DNA from 3 places in the Rhodobacter sp. 4.3.4 genome. Region 1 is predicted to be linked to each of the others. Evidence: riboswitches for the same ligand, from Rfam matches in the RefSeq annotation. Region 1 holds a riboswitch; each other region holds the start of a gene.
The links. Region 1 has a riboswitch for cobalamin ahead of AC4PTB_RS12705 (cysteine-rich small domain-containing protein). Riboswitches for the same ligand answer to the same signal wherever they lie in the genome.
Positions count from the first base shown of each region.

Region 1 (5,003 bases):
CGCTTTCGATGCGGCGCTGGGCCATGCGGTCAAATCGGCGACGCGCGGGCGGCGGAACTTTGCGCTTTTGCATATCGATCTGGATTTCTTCAAGCAGGTCAACGACACTTTGGGCCATGCGGCGGGCGATGCGGTGCTGGTGCGGGCGGCGCAGGTGCTGCGCGACGAGGTGCGGCGCGGCGATCTTGTGGCGCGGCTGGGCGGGGACGAATTCATCATCCTGCTGCGCGGCCCGGTCGAGCGGGCGATGATCGAAGCCATGGCCGAGCGGTTGATCGGCCGGATCGAGGAGCCGATCCGGCTGGACGGGGTGGATTGCCGGATTTCGGCCTCGGTCGGGGTGGCGATTGCGCTGGAATGCCGTCCGGCCCTGGCCGAGGAGCTGATGGCTGAGGCCGATGCGGCGATGTATCAATCGAAACGCGCCGGGCGCGGGCGCTGGACGATTGCGCCTTTGCGTTTCGGGTCGCGGTCGCAGACCTGAACCGCCAGCCCGAACGGCTGTTGCGGCGCTGTCACAAGCCGGTGGCGCAGCCCGGAGCGATCGGGTAGGGCAGGGGCATGAAACAGGGGTTTCCGATCGCCACGCGCGGCCAGAGCATCGGCCTTCTGGGCGGGTCTTTCGACCCGGCCCATGCCGGGCATGCCCATATCACCCGCGAGGCGCTGCGCCGCTTCGGACTGGATCAGGTCTGGTGGCTGGTCAGCCCGGGCAATCCGCTGAAAAGCCGCGGTCCGGCGCCGATGGCGCAGCGCATCGCCCGGGCGCGCCGGGTGATGCCCGATCCGAAAGTGGTGATCACCGGGCTCGAGGCGGGCCTGGGCACGCGCTACACGGCGCAGACGCTGGCGCGGCTGAAGGCGCTTTATCCGGGCGTGCGATTCGTCTGGCTGATGGGCGCGGACAATCTGGCGCAGTTCCACCGCTGGGAGGACTGGCGGTCGATTCTGGCGGCGGTGCCGGTGGGGGTGCTGGCGCGGCCGGGGCATCGGATGGTGGCGCGGCAGGCGCTTGCGGCCCGGATCTTCGCGCGCGCCCGGCTTGGGGCGGCGCAGGCGCGGCATCTGGCTTGCGCGGACTTGCCCGCCTGGTGTTTCGTGCAGATGCCGATGTCGGACCTGTCCTCCTCCGCGATCCGGGCCGGGGGCGATTGGCGCGGCGCAGCGGAAGGGAGACGGGCATGGACGTGACGCGGCGGAAGATCCTGGGCGGGATGCTGGGGGCGGGGGCTGGTCTGGCCATGCCTGCGGTCTTGCGGGCCGAGGGGGCGGCGCTGCGGCTGCTGTCGGGCGAGGAGCTGATCGCGGCAGCGCGGCTGGGCGGCGATGTCGGCTATGTGGTGGCCGATGCGCGCAGCGGGCTGGTGCTGGAGGCGCGCGGCGGCACGAAACCGATGGCGCCCGCCTCGACCGCGAAAGCGATCACCACGCTTTATGCGCTGGAAACGCTGGGGCCGCAGTTCCGGTTTCAGACCCGGGTGCTGGCGACGGGGCCGGTTGCGGGCGGGCGGGTCGAGGGCGATCTTATCCTGGCGGGGGGCGGCGATCCGACGCTGAGCACCGACGGGCTGGCCGATCTGGCGGCGGCGCTGGCGCAACGGGGCGTGACCGGCGTGCGCGGGCGGTTTCTGGTCTGGGGCGGCGCGCTGCCCTATGCCGAGGCGATCGCGGCCGATCAGCCGGTGCATGTGGGCTACAACCCGGCGATTTCCGGGCTGATCCTGAATTACAACCGCGTCCATTTCGAGTGGAAGCGGGCCAAGGGCGGCTATGCGCTGGCGATGGATGCGCGGTCCGAGCGCCATGTGCCCAAGGTCTATACCGCCGAGGTGGCGGCGGTATCGCGGCAGGCGCCGCTGTTCGAGTATCGGCAGGCGGGCGGGCGCGAGCATTGGACGGTGGCGGCAAGCGCGCTGGGCAAGGACGGCAGCCGCTGGTTGCCGGTGCGGCTGCCCGAGGCCTATGCGGGCGATGTGTTCCAGACGCTGGCGCGGGCGCGCGGCATCGATCTGCCCGCCCCCGAGCCGGTGCGGGCGCTGCCCGCGGGGGCGCAGGTGCTGGTGAGCCAGCCCTCGGAGGTGCTGCCGAAGATCCTGCGCTCGATGATGAAATATTCGACCAACATCACCGCCGAGGCGGTGGGGATGACGGCGACGGCGGCGCGGGGGGCGAATGCGGCGCGCGGCGCCTCGGGGGCGGCGATGAGCGACTGGCTGAGCGGGCGGCTGGGCGGCACGCGGGCGCGGTTTGTCGATCATTCGGGGCTGGGCGGCGATGACCGGATCGCGCCGATCGAGATGGTCAAGGCGGTGACGCTTTTGGGGCCGAAGGTCGGGCTGCGGGGCCTGATGAAGCCCTTCAACCTGCGCGACGAGGCGGGCGGCAAGGTCAAGGGCGCGCAGATCCGCGTCGATGCGAAGACCGGGACGCTGAATTTCGTCTCGACGCTGACGGGCTATATCACGGCGCCCGACGGCACCGAGCTGACCTTCGCGATCTTCACCGGCGATCTGGCGCGGCGGGCGAAATCGCGCGACGCCGAGCAGGCGGAGGGCTCGCGCGGCTGGGTCGGGCGCTCGAAACTGCTGCAAAGCCAGCTGATCACCCGCTGGGCGACGCTTTACGGCTGATCGGTCGATCCCGGCGGACGCGGGCGGGCGGTGGGCGGTTCGGTCTGCGGCTTGCCCGACCAGGGCTGCGGGTATTCCAGCCATTTCTGGATGAAGTTCCAGGATTGCTCGTGCCCGTCATGGGGCAGGGTGCAGGCGGAACAATCCTTGCGCGTCAACCCGTTGCGGTCGGTGTAGGTCTGATAGGGGCCGGGGCATTCATAGGCGATCAGCGGGCAGTAGCAAAACAGGCAGTTGAAGGCGCGTTTCACCCCCGGATGGCAGGGCAGGAACGGGCAGCTGGTGTTCGTGTAGCCCTTGAAGGCGGTGTTCGTCGTCGTGTCTTTCGGTTCCATGGCCTGGCCGCTCCGTTGTGTCGGGCCGAGGGCGGACAGGCGCGGCCCGCGCAGGCGGGCTCCATGCCTCCGGGCCCGCCGCCCGGGATGGTCTTTGGCCTGGCAGGTCTCCTGGCTTGCGGCTCGGGCGCCTGCTGCCCCTTCCCGGCCGGGGCCAGTGGGTGTTGCAGAAGGCTCGCCGCTTACAGTTGCGGGGGCAGCGCCGGAGTTGCACCGGCTTCCCTATTACCCTGCGGCAGCGTGCCGCAGGACCAAGGCCCGCTGAAGATGGGGGCGGGCGGGGGCGGTGTCAATCGGCTTTGCGGCTGGATGCGGGTCTTGTCCGCATCGGGCGGCTGTCAGAGCTTGACGTGACGCACCCGCGCGCCCCATTCGATCGCCACCGCATGCAGCCGGTCGATCGCCAGCTCGTCGCGGATTTCCTCGAGCATGCGCAATTCGGGCTGGTGCAGCACGCCATCGGCCGCCGCCACGTCGCAGGCCAGCGCATAGGCGGTCTCGAAGAGCTTTTCGGGCAGCGCCTCGCGCACGAGACCGAACAGGGCGGCAAGCCCCTCCTCCTCCTCGAAAAGCGCATAGACGGTCTGCGCCACGATGCGGATGCGGTCGATGTCATAGGTGGCGAAGATCGGCATGTGGTTCACCATCCGCTCAATGGCGACCAGCTCGGCGGTGCGGATCGTGGCGTCGGAGGCCGAAACGGCCACCATCACGGCAACGAGCGCATCCTGCGGCGAAAGCGAGGGAAGGGTGTCGGTCACGGGGGTTTCCTTTTCTGGCTCTGCCGCAAGAATTATTGACGTTTCAGGCCTCGTTCAATAGGTCAGGCGCGAGGCGCATGGGGCGCCCGGATGAGGATTTGCCATGACCACCCTGCGCGACGCTGCGATGAACTCCAAAGCCTGGCCTTTCGAGGAAGCGCGCCGGGTGCTCAAACGCTACGAAAAGGCGCCGCCGAAAAAGGGCCATGTGCTGTTCGAGACCGGCTATGGCCCCTCGGGTCTGCCGCATATCGGCACCTTCGGCGAGGTGGCGCGCACGACGATGATCCGCCGCGCCTTCGAGATCATCTCGGACATTCCGACGCGGCTTTTGTGCTTTTCCGACGATATGGACGGCATGCGCAAGGTGCCCGAAAACGTGCCGCAGCAGGAGCTGCTTTACGCGAATATCCAGAAGCCGCTGACCGCCGTGCCCGATCCGTTCGGCGAGTTCGACAGTTTCGGCAATCACAACAACGCCATGCTGCGCCGGTTTCTGGACACCTTCGGGTTCGACTATGAATTCGCCAGCGCGACGGATTATTACAAGTCCGGCAAGTTCGACGAGATGCTGATGCTTTGCGCCGAACGCTATGAGGCGATCATGGCGATCATGCTGAAATCCCTCCGCGAAGAGCGCCAGCAGACCTATTCCTGCTTCCTGCCGATCCACCCGGAAACCGGGCGCGTGCTGTATGTGCCGATGAAGCATGTCGATGCGAAAAACGGGCTGATCACCTTTGACGACGAGGACGGGCGCGAATGGACGCTGCCGGTGACGGGCGGCAAGGTGAAGCTGCAGTGGAAGCCCGATTTCGGCATGCGCTGGGCGGCGCTGGATGTCGATTTCGAGATGTATGGCAAGGACCACTCGACCAACACGCCGATTTATGACGGCATTTGCGAGGTGCTGGGCGGCCGCAAGCCCGAGCATTTCACCTATGAGCTGTTCCTGGACGATCAGGGGCAGAAGATCTCGAAATCGAAGGGCAACGGGCTGACGATCGACGAATGGCTGAGCTATGCGGCGACCGAAAGCCTGTCCTATTTCATGTATCAAAAGCCGAAGACGGCGAAGCGGCTGTGGTGGGATGTGATCCCGAAAGCGGTGGATGAATACCACCAGCAGCTGCGCGCCTATCCGACCCAGCCGGTCGAGAAGCAGATCGACAACCCGGTCTGGCACATCCACGGCGGCCAGCCGCCCGAGTCGAACCTGGTGGTGCCGTTTGCGATGCTGCTCAACCTCGCCTCGGTGGCGGGGGCAAGCGACAAGG
Region 1 is NZ_CM178967.1:2,591,037-2,596,039, reverse strand. It holds gene AC4PTB_RS12720 (diguanylate cyclase domain-containing protein) at 1-484, shown strand, start outside; gene AC4PTB_RS12715 (nicotinate-nucleotide adenylyltransferase) at 562-1,191, shown strand; gene dacB (D-alanyl-D-alanine carboxypeptidase/D-alanyl-D-alanine endopeptidase) at 1,182-2,630, shown strand; gene AC4PTB_RS12705 (cysteine-rich small domain-containing protein) at 2,621-2,965, opposite strand; cobalamin riboswitch at 3,050-3,236, opposite strand; gene AC4PTB_RS12700 (tellurite resistance TerB family protein) at 3,304-3,726, opposite strand; gene AC4PTB_RS12695 (lysine--tRNA ligase) at 3,830-5,003, shown strand, end outside.

Region 2 (5,003 bases), 730 kb from region 1:
CTGGAGCCGCCAACCGCGTCATTGGTGAAGTCTTCCTCGGTGCGGTCGAGCCCCCAGTTCAGCGAGACAGCCCCGCCGGCATCCCAGTTCCCCTTGTAACCGATCTGGTCGCGTGTACCGGTGAACAGTTTTGTCCAACCAAGCGGATAGAGACGTTCGGTTTCGGTGTGAGCATAGGAAAGTTCGTGGCGGACCGCCCCGGTCTCGGCATTCACGAAGGCCCGCAGGCCGCGCAGCTTGCCGTCTTCCGTTTCGGCCGTGTCGGCTGGCGGGCTGTCGAATTCGCTGAAACTGTCGCGTGCAATTCCGTTGAGCCCGACGGTGACGGTGTCGGTCAGCGCATAGCTGCCGTAAAAGCTGAGCGTGGTGGCGCGAAAGCCGTCGGTCTCGGTGCCCGCCGCCGCCGCGGAAATGCCGTCGGTGACGATCCGGCTTGCGGAAAACGCCAATTCCCCCAGGGTCGTCTTCAGGCCGACCGAGGCGGTGCCGCTGGTGGTGCCGTGCGCCCCGGTCTCCAGTTCGACTTGCGCCTCGGTGCCTTCCTTGCTGGCGCGAAACGTGGTGATGTCGACCACGCCGCCGATCGCCTCGGACCCGTAAAGGGCAGATTGCGACCCGCGCAGTACCTCGATGCGCGAGATCCCGCCCGCGGTGGTGGCGCCGAAATCGTATTGGCATTGCGTGCCCGCGGGGTCTGCAACGTCGATCCCGTCGATGCGCACACCGATATAGGGACCGGACAGGCCGCGAATGCGCAGCGCCGTCGAGGCGCCCAGTCCGCCGTTGCGGGTCATGCTGAGACCCGGCAGACGCGCCAGCAGCGTCGCGACCGATTTGTCCCCAGCCTTCTCGATCTCCTCGGCGGTGAGGACATTGACCGTCGCCCCGGTGCGGCTGAGCTTGACCGGCTCCGCCGAGGCGGTGACGGTGATCGTGTCCAGATCGGTGACCTCCTCCTGCGCCAGCACGGGGGCGGCGGCAGAGGCGACGGCGGCAGAGAGCAGGGCAAGACGCGACAGAGGCGGCATCGGACAGACCTTTTCCGTTCGGGCCAAACGGCCCGGCATGAGAGATGTCGCGGAAAAGCCATGGCTTTCCGCAGACGGCGACAGCTCACCTCTGCGGACAGACCGCTCCCGGGGCGCCCCTCGCGCCCGGGTGGGTGATCGTCCAAGTAGGTCTCCTGGCTCACGGGTCTTCGCTTCGTCGGCCTTCCCGGGCGGGACCCAGTGGCCAGTCGACGTCGCTCGCCGCTCACAGTTGCGGGGGCAGCCACGGTCTGGGCCCGGGGGCCGTTCCGTGTTCCCTTTCAATCCGACCCGCAGGCCGGAACTTGGACGGGCCGCAGACAAGACGAAATCGCCCGGCGCGTCAAGCGGTGCTTTCGCGCGGCCGCGGCGCGGCGGTGGCGCCGGAAGGCGTCGGCGTGACGGCGGTTTCCCAAGCCATTGCAAAGGCTTCGGCGTCCTGTTCGGGGCCGCTGGACGGTCCGCCGAAGCGCTGCCAGAGCGTGATGACATGTCGCAGCGGCCGCAGCCCGGACCAGCCGATCGGCCCCGTCGCGGTGATCGCCCAAAGCCCGGGTGCGGGCAGAGCGACCTGAAACCGGCCCTCGCGGTCGGTTTCGGCCACGATCCACAGCGGCGCCCCATGGCCTGGCAGGGCTTGCACCTGAGAGCCGACAGGCTCCGCCCCCACCCGTTCCAGAAGCACCGTCGTCGCCGTCAGCGCCCGCCCCTGCGCCAGCACCCGTGCCGAAAACCGCATCCCCGGCAGGAACCCGGGCGAGAGCAGGTCGGGCAGGATCTCGACGGCAAGGCCGAGCGGCTCTGGGCTGGCGGTTCCGGCGCCGCGCAAGACGAAACACCCGGCCGTGTGCTGCACCAGCCCGCGGCCCTCGGGATCGCGCCGGACCGGGGCTTCGGCATGGATCCGGTGCAACCCCGGCGCCGACAGATCGACCCGGGTCCGCCAGGCGCGCGCGGCATTGCCCGCGCCCTGCAGCAGATCCGCCGTCAGCCCGGGGGTCAGATCGGTGCGGCGGGCGCCGTGCAGATGCACCACCGCCCCCGGCGGCGGCAGATCCAGCACGACGCCCCCGCCCAGGGGATCGCCAAGGGCGAGGGTCAGGACGCCGCCCGCCTCGGGCAGATGCGCCATCAGCCCCGGCGTGGCGGGGCGGGGGATCGCCAGCAGCGCGCGGGCGGCGGCCATCAGGTTTCCGTGCAAGAACATGGTCGTTTCCTTCCGGGGCGCGGTCCGGGCAACCGGCCGCAAGACGCGAAAGGACGAAGGGATGTGGCCCCGGTGGGCCGGGCAGAGCGCCGGGCCCGGGGGCCAGACGCGCACCCCGGCGTCCGGTGAAACCGGGCCTTGGCCCGGGGGGTGGCAGGTCTCCTGGCTTGCGGGTCCGGGCTCGGGTCGGCCTTCCCGGGGCATCCCCAGTGGCATCGTCGACCGTCGCTCGCCGCTCACAGTTGCGGGGGCAGCTGCGGGTTTGCCCGAAGGCGCACCGCATTCCCTTTTCATCCCCGCCAAGCGGGGAACCAATCCCGCCTTGGTTGTGGCAGGGCCCGCCGCCCGCGTCAATCGGCTTCCGTCGCGGGCAGTTGACAGCCACCCGGCAAGCGCGCATGTTGCCCCCGCCTTGGTTCCGCGGCTGATCCCGCGGGCAAAAGGGAAGCCGGTGCAAGTCCGGCGCTGCCCCCGCAACTGTAAGCGGCAAGCCCCGAGCACGGCCACTGATCCCAGGATCGGGAAGGCGCAAGGGGCGTTCGAGCCGCAAGCCAGGAGACCTGCCAGGCCGAAAACCATCCCGGGCGGCGGGCCCGGAGGCAGGGTGCCCCGGCATGTCCGGGGCCTGTCCCCTTACCGCTTTCCGGCCCACTGCCAGAGGAACGGTATGGCGCCGAAAGACACGACCCCGATCCCCGCCCCGCGCGGCCTCTCCGCCGGGCATCGCCCCGTCCCGCGGGCCGGGGGGCGCCGCCATGGCTGACGGAGGATCCCCGCCCGGTCTGCGCCCGTTCCGGGTGCTGGGCTGCAACACCTGCCGCCATGCCAACGCGCCCTGCCGCCCCGGCCTCGCCTTTCTGAACCGGCTGTGCCAGGCGCTTGCGCTGGCGCCGGTGGGGGCGGATTTCGACATCAGCGGCTCTGCCAGCCTGTGTTGCGGCACAAGGCTTTGCCCGGTGGTCTGGTGGGCCACGCCCGCGGGTGCCCGGCTTTGGGGCGATGTCCCCCCCGAGGTGCCGGTGGCGGCGCTTCTCGACCCGGACCCGGGCGCGCCCGTCCGCGCCGCCGCCGAGATCACCGCCGGGCCGGGCCTACTGCACTGATCGCGCCGAACCTTCCGGTGTCGGGGCTGCCCCGGCGCCGTCCTTGCCTTGCCGACCGAACGGACCCTGCCATGACCCTCTCGCTTCCCGACCACGATCCGGTGCCGCCGCTGCCGGAGCTTGATGTGCCGTTCCTGACCCCGCCGCCGCCGCGGCGCGGCCGGGCGCTGATGATCCAGGGCACCAGTTCCGATGTCGGCAAAAGCCTGCTGGTCGCCGGGCTGTGCCGCGCCTATGCAAGGCGCGGGCTGAAAGTGGCGCCGTTCAAGGCGCAGAACATGTCGAACAATGCCGCCGTCACCGTGGACAGCGACCTGCCCCCCGGCCCCGACGGTCAGCCCCGGCGCGGCGAGATCGGCCGGGCGCAGGCGCTGCAGGCCCGCGCCGCCGGGGTGGCGCCCTCGATCCACATGAACCCGGTCCTGCTCAAGCCGCAGGCGCTGGTCGGCTCGCAGGTGGTGCTGCGCGGCCGGGCGCTGGGCAACTGGCCGGCGCGCCACTATCACCACCTCAAGCCCTTCCTGCTGCCCGCGGTGATCGACAGCTACCGCCGCATCGCTGCCGAGGCCGATCTGGTGCTGGTCGAAGGCGCGGGGGCGGCGACCGAGACCTGGATCAAGCATTGCGACATCACCAACATGCGTCTGGCCGAAGAGGCCGATCTGCCGGTGGTGCTGCTCACCGACAACGACCGCGGCGGCGCGCTGGCCGCCGTCGTCGGCAGCTGGATGCTGCATGACGAGGCCGAGCGGGCGCGGGTGAAAGGCATTCTGGTCAACAAGTTCCGCGGTTATTTCTCGCTTTACGAACCGGCCTGCCGGACCATGACCGAGATCACCGGCTGGCCCTTTCTGGGGGTTGCGCGCTGGTTCGAGGCGGCGGGGCAGCTTCCCGCCGAGGATGCGCTGGCGCTGGAACGCCCGGCCGGGGGCAATGGCGCGGGGCTGATCGTCGCCGTGCCGCATCTGGATGGCGTGGCGAATTTCGACGATCTCGACCCGCTGGGCGCCGAGCCCGGCGTCGATCTGCGCTGGGTCCGCCAGGGCCAGCCGATCCCGCCCGAGGCCGATGTGGTGCTGTTGCCGGGATCAAAAACCACCCGCGCCGCGCTGGCCACGCTGCGCGCGCAGGGCTGGGATGTGGATATCCGCGCGCATCTGCGCCGCGGCGGCCGCGTCGTCGGGATTTGCGCCGGGTTTCAGATGCTTGGCCGTGTCGTGCGCGACCCCGAAGGGATCGAGGGCCCGGCGGGCGAGACCGAGGGTCTGGGGCTGCTCGATCTGGAAACCGTGATGACGCGCGACAAGATGCTGACCGAGGTGCGGGGGACCGATGCGCGCAGCGGTCAGGGTCTGGCGGGTTACGAGATGCATATGGGACGTACCACCGGGCCGGGGCTTGCGCAGCCGTGGTTCCGGCTCGACGGCCGCCCCGAGGGGGCGGTGTCGGGCGATGGCCGGGTGATGGGGACCTATCTGCACGGGCTCTTTGCGGCGGATGGCTTTCGCAGCCACTGGATCACCGCGATGGGCGGGCGGGCCTCGGGCCTCGATCATGCCGCGCAGACCGAGGCGACGCTCGATGCGCTGGCCGATCAGCTGGAGCAGGACCTCGATCTGGACGCGCTGCTGGCGCTGGCGAAATGACGGCGCGGCGGCTGATGGT
Region 2 is NZ_CM178967.1:3,323,423-3,328,425, forward strand. It holds gene AC4PTB_RS16480 (TonB-dependent receptor plug domain-containing protein) at 1-1,028, opposite strand, end outside; cobalamin riboswitch at 1,157-1,352, opposite strand; gene AC4PTB_RS16485 (DUF4198 domain-containing protein) at 1,372-2,235, opposite strand; cobalamin riboswitch at 2,387-2,549, opposite strand; cobalamin riboswitch at 2,632-2,817, shown strand; gene AC4PTB_RS16490 (hypothetical protein) at 2,991-3,338, shown strand; gene AC4PTB_RS16495 (cobyric acid synthase) at 3,410-4,984, shown strand; gene AC4PTB_RS16500 (cobyric acid synthase) at 4,981-5,003, shown strand, end outside.
Region 2: linked by a shared signal. The riboswitch ahead of AC4PTB_RS16485 (DUF4198 domain-containing protein) and the one ahead of AC4PTB_RS12705 (cysteine-rich small domain-containing protein) in region 1 are both predicted to bind cobalamin.

Region 3 (5,003 bases), 1.4 Mb from region 1:
GGCCGAGCCCTTGCCCGTCGCCACCACTTTCGATTTCCGCGACGAGCGGGGCGAGAGCCTGTCCGACATCGCGCGGCTTGACTGCATGGTGACGGTGGTCGACACGATCAACCTGACGAAGGACTTCGCCTCGAGCGATTTTCTGGCCGATCGCGGCGAGACGGCGGGGGCGGAGGACAGCCGGACGCTGGTGACCCTGCTGACCGAGCAGATCGAATTCGCCGATGTGGTGGTGCTGAACAAGGTGACGGATGCCGGGCCGGAAAAGCTGCGCGTCGCGCGGCAGATCGTCAAGGCGCTGAACCCCGATGCGCGGCTGATCGAGACCGATTTCGGCCAGGTTCCGGCCGAGGCGATCTTTGACACCGGGCTGTTCGATTTCGCCCGCGCCGCCGAGCATCCGCTTTGGGCGAAAGAGCTTTACGGTTTCGCCAACCACACCCCCGAGACCGAGGAATACGGGATTTCAAGCTTCGTCTACCACGCCCGCGCGCCCTTTGATTCGGGCAAGATCGAGGCGGCTCTGGGCGGCGCGCTTCCCGGCGTGATCCGCGCCAAGGGGCATTTCTGGCTGGCGACGCGGCCCGATTGGGCGGTCGAATTCAGCCTGGCGGGGGCCTCGGCCAATGTCACGCCGCTGGGGCGCTGGTGGGCCTCGGTCCCGCCCGAGCGGCTGCCGAGCCACCCCGATGCGCAGCGCGAGATTGCGCGGCACTGGGCCGAGCCCTGGGGCGACCGGCGTCAGGAGATCGTCTTCATCGGCGTCGATCTGGACCGCGAGGCGATCTGCGCGCGGCTGAATGCGGCGCTGGTTCCGGCCGCGGATTTCACCCCCGAGGTCTGGGCCGATCTGCCCGATCCTTTCCCGCGCTGGGGGCAGGGGGCATGAGGCGCAACCTGACGACACCGCTGCGCCGCCGGTTGCGGGCCGATCCGATGGCGGCCTTCGACCGGCTGCCCGCGCCCGCACGGGCCTGGGCGCATCAGGCGGTGCTGCCCTGGTCGGCGGCCTCGGTGGCGCGGATCTGGGCGCGGGCGCTGGCAGAGACCGGCTCGCCGCAGGCGGCGCTTGACCGGCTGCATCTGGCCGAGGCGCGGACGCTGGCGCGCGAGCCGTCGCTCAGCGCGAAAACTTGACGGAAATGGAAAAGGCGTAGCTCGGCTTTGCCAGCTCTGCCGGGGCGGCGGGGAAACGCCCCGCCTTCTGCACCGCCGCCAGCGCCGCCGCATCGAGCGCCGGATGGCCCGAGGAGCGGTTCACCGCGGCCGAAATCAGCGCGCCGTCGCGGCCGACCCGCAGCGCCAGCCCGACCGAGCCCGAAGCCCGTCCCGCCGCGGCGGGATAGCTCTTGCGCCGCTCGATCCGGGTGCGGATCGTCGCGCCCCATTTCGCAAGCTGGCTTTTCACCGTGCCCGCCGCGACCGTCGCCTGCGCATCCGTCCCGCCCGTGCCCGCCTGCGCGCCTGCGCCCGATCCCGCCGCGCGCGCGGCGGCGCGGCTTTCGCTTTGCGCGGGCGCGGGTTTTGCCTGTTTCGGCTTTTCCGCCCGCCGCTCGGGTTTCGGTTTTGGCGGCGGCGGTTTCGGCTTGTCTTCCGCGACTTTCGGCGGCGTGATCTTCGGCAGCTCGGGCGGCAAAAGCACCGGATCGGGCAGCCGGACTTCGGGAATGTCGATCACCGGCGCGGTCAGCGGCAATGTCATCGCCGGCTCGGGCAGCTGGATCTGCGGCGTCAGATCGACGAAGGTCGCGGCGATCGCCTCGAGCGTGTCGAGATCCTCGCCGCCCGCCCCCGCCGCCACCAGCGCCGCGGGCGCGGCCTCGGTCTGCGACAGCACGGAAACCGCGACCGCATGCAGCGCCAGCGAGAGCGCCAGCCCCCACAAAAGCGCCCGGCCCGGCGCCTCGGGCGGATCGGCAAGCGCCAGGCTCATGGCGCGGCCTCCTCCAGACCGACAAGGCCGATCTTCAGATAGCCGCCCGCGCGCAGCTGGTTCAAAAGCCCCATCATCTCGCCGTAAGGCACGGATTTGTCAGCCGAAACGAAGATCCGCGTGTCCAGCTTGCCCGCCGTCGCCTCGGCCAGCCTTGCGGGCAGATCGGTGGCGCTGACCGGATCGCGGCCCAGCATCAGCCCCTTTTCCGCGTTCAGGCTCAGCACAACCGGGTCCGCCGGGCGCGGCTGCGGCTGCCCCGAGGCGACGGGCAGATCGACCGGCACATCAACGGTCGAGAGCGGCGCCGCCACCATGAAGATGATCAGCAGCACCAGCATCACATCGATGAAGGGGGTGATGTTGATCTGCGCCTCGGGGGCGAGGTCGTCGCCGTCGGAGAGCCGGACCGCCATTATTCCGCCACCAGATGCAGGGGGGTGACGCTGGCGGGCGCCCGCCGCGCCCGGTCCAGATCGCGCGAGAGCGTGCGTTCGACCAGCGCCGCCGCATCGGTCAGCGCGGCGCGGTAGCCGCCGACGGCGCGGGTCAGGTGGTTGTAAAGCAGCACGGCGGGGATCGCCGCGACCAGGCCAAGCGCGGTGGCCATCAGCGCCTCGGCGATGCCCGGCGCGACGACGGCAAGGCTGGAAGACCCGCTTTCCGCGATGCCGACAAAGGCGTTCATGATCCCCCAGACGGTGCCGAACAGCCCGACGAAGGGCGCGGTCGAGCCGATCGACCCCACCGCCGTCACCCCCGATTGCATCGCCCGCGCCGCCCCGGCCTCGATCCGGGCCAGATCGATCGCGACACGCTCCTTGATGCCGCCATCGGGCAGCCCTTCGGAGGCGCGGATTTCCGCGCTTGCCGCCGCCTGCATCCGCGCCAGAATCCCGCCGCTGAGCGTCGCGCCCAGCGTGCCGCGCGCCGCCAGCGCCCGGTAATCGCGCGAAAGACGGCGGCGCGACAGCGTCAGCTGCACCAGCTTGCCCGCCCAGATCGCCCAGGCCAGCACCGAGGCCGCAAGCAGCCCCAGCATCACGCCCTGCACCAGAATATCGGCATGGGCGAACATCGCCAGCGGGGTCAGCGCCTCGGCGGCGGCGGCGGCGCGCAGGGACTCGGCCAGCGAGGAAAGCCCGACACGGTCGAGAAACAGGATCAGCGCGTCATTGGCAGGCGCGGGCATGACGGGATGCATGACTGGGTTCATGTCGGGGGGCATGGCAGACCTCGGGGACGTTCAGGGCGGGACAGGAGCGGCTGGCGGAGGGCTGGCTTTGTCCCCTCCTGCGCTTGCTGAGTGAAATTGTCAAGTAATGGGCGGCCGCAAGGGCCGGGCCATCTCCGGCTTTGCCCCGGCGCGGCGGGTCGCAGGCGGGGGCGGGGCGGCGACGGGCTGGACGGCAAAGAAAGGCGCAGGACGAAAGCGGCATCGGCGAACCTTGGTCGGCCGGGCGAAACCGCCCGGAAGGTGGGATGTCGCGGAAGGCCGGGGCTTTCCGCGGACGGCGGGCCACCTCTGCGGAACGGGCCGCTTCCGCGGCGCCCCTCGCGCCCCGGAAAGGGTGAGTGTCCAAGCAGGTCTCCTGGCTCGCGGGTCTTGGCTTCGCCGGCCTTCCCGGGCAGCGCCCAGTGGCATGTCGACGTTGCTCGCCGCTCACAGTTGCGGGGGCAGCCGCGGTCTGGGCGCAAGCGCCGTTCCGCGTTCCCTTTCAATCCGGCCCGCGGGCCGGAACTTGGACGGCGTCAGCCAAATCCAATTCGCCCGCCGCGTCAAGCCGGAACTGCGGCTTGCGGTTGTGGGCGCTGCGCTGCGGCTCAGCCGCGGGGAAGGGGGGGCGTGCGCAGGATGCAGGGGATGCGGAAATGCGCGGGGCTGGTCGGGCCGCCCTCGATCAGCGCGAAGACCTTGGCAATCATCCCGTCCACGTCCTGCTCGATCATGCCAACATTGTCAGGCAGTTGCGCGGCGAAAGCGTCATAGTCGAAACAGCCGTAACGCATCCGCCCGGCATGATCGGGCACGGCGCGGTTGAGCCAGCCCACCACCCCTTCAAGGCTGATCGTCGAGTTCACGAACAGCCCCGGCGGCAGCGCCCCCGCCCGCGCGTCGAGCGCCCGCTCGGCCTTGTCGGGCGAATAGCCGCAGGCCAGGATCGCCTCTTCGGGCAGGGGGATGGCGCGTTCGGCATGGGCGGCGCGAAAGCCGCCGATCCGCTCGGCGGTGTTGTGATCGCCCGCCCGCCCGCCGATGAAGAGAAGCGGCCCGGCATAGCCCAGATCGTCGCGGCAGCGGTCGAGGATCAGATGCGTCAGCGTCTTCGCCCCGGCAAAGTTGTCCGAGGTGACCGAGGCCGCCTTCGATCCCGGCAGATCGAGGTTGACCACCCGCACCCCGGCCGCGGCGCACAGATCGGCGATCCGGTCCGGGTCGGTCGCCCCATTCGCCACCAGACAATCGACCTGATAGGACAAAAGCGCCCGCGCCGCCTCGAATTCCAGCGCCGGGTCGCGCTGCGTGCAGGTCATCACCGGAAACATCCCATGCGCGCGGGCCACTGCCTCGAAGCGCTCGGCCATGGCGCCGAAATAGCGGTTGTCATATTTCGGCACGATCATGCCGACGATGTTCGAACGCTCCCGCCGCAGCAGGCTGGCCTGATAATTCACCGCATAGCCCAGCTCGCCCGCCAGCGCGGTGATCCGCTCCGCCAGCTTTTCGCTGATCCGCCGCTTCTTCCACGAGCCGTTCAGCACCGCGCTGACCGCGCTGGGCGAGGTCCCCGCCCGTTCGGCCAGGTCATAGATCGTCGGGCGCTTGCGGCCGGGGCCAGAGGTGTCGGTCATGCTTTTCCGTCGGTTGTCATCTTCGATCTTGACGTGAATCGAAACCGGATGCAATTCTGCTTCATCGATTGAGCAAGCTTGCGCAACCGATGCAGCATAAGGGCGGAGGCGTGGAGGCGGCGCAACCGGGGCGTGTCGGCGTGGCTGGACGGGGTTTGCAGGCCCGGTCGGGCGGCGGCGGAACCCGGGCCAAGACCGGGCCGGGGCCTTGCGGATC
Region 3 is NZ_CM178967.1:1,241,013-1,246,015, forward strand. It holds gene AC4PTB_RS05965 (GTP-binding protein) at 1-889, shown strand, start outside; gene AC4PTB_RS05970 (DUF6525 family protein) at 886-1,137, shown strand; gene AC4PTB_RS05975 (energy transducer TonB family protein) at 1,121-1,933, opposite strand; gene exbD (TonB system transport protein ExbD) at 1,930-2,349, opposite strand; gene exbB (tonB-system energizer ExbB) at 2,349-3,137, opposite strand; cobalamin riboswitch at 3,499-3,694, opposite strand; gene AC4PTB_RS05990 (substrate-binding domain-containing protein) at 3,758-4,786, opposite strand.
Region 3: linked by a shared signal. The riboswitch ahead of exbB (tonB-system energizer ExbB) and the one ahead of AC4PTB_RS12705 (cysteine-rich small domain-containing protein) in region 1 are both predicted to bind cobalamin.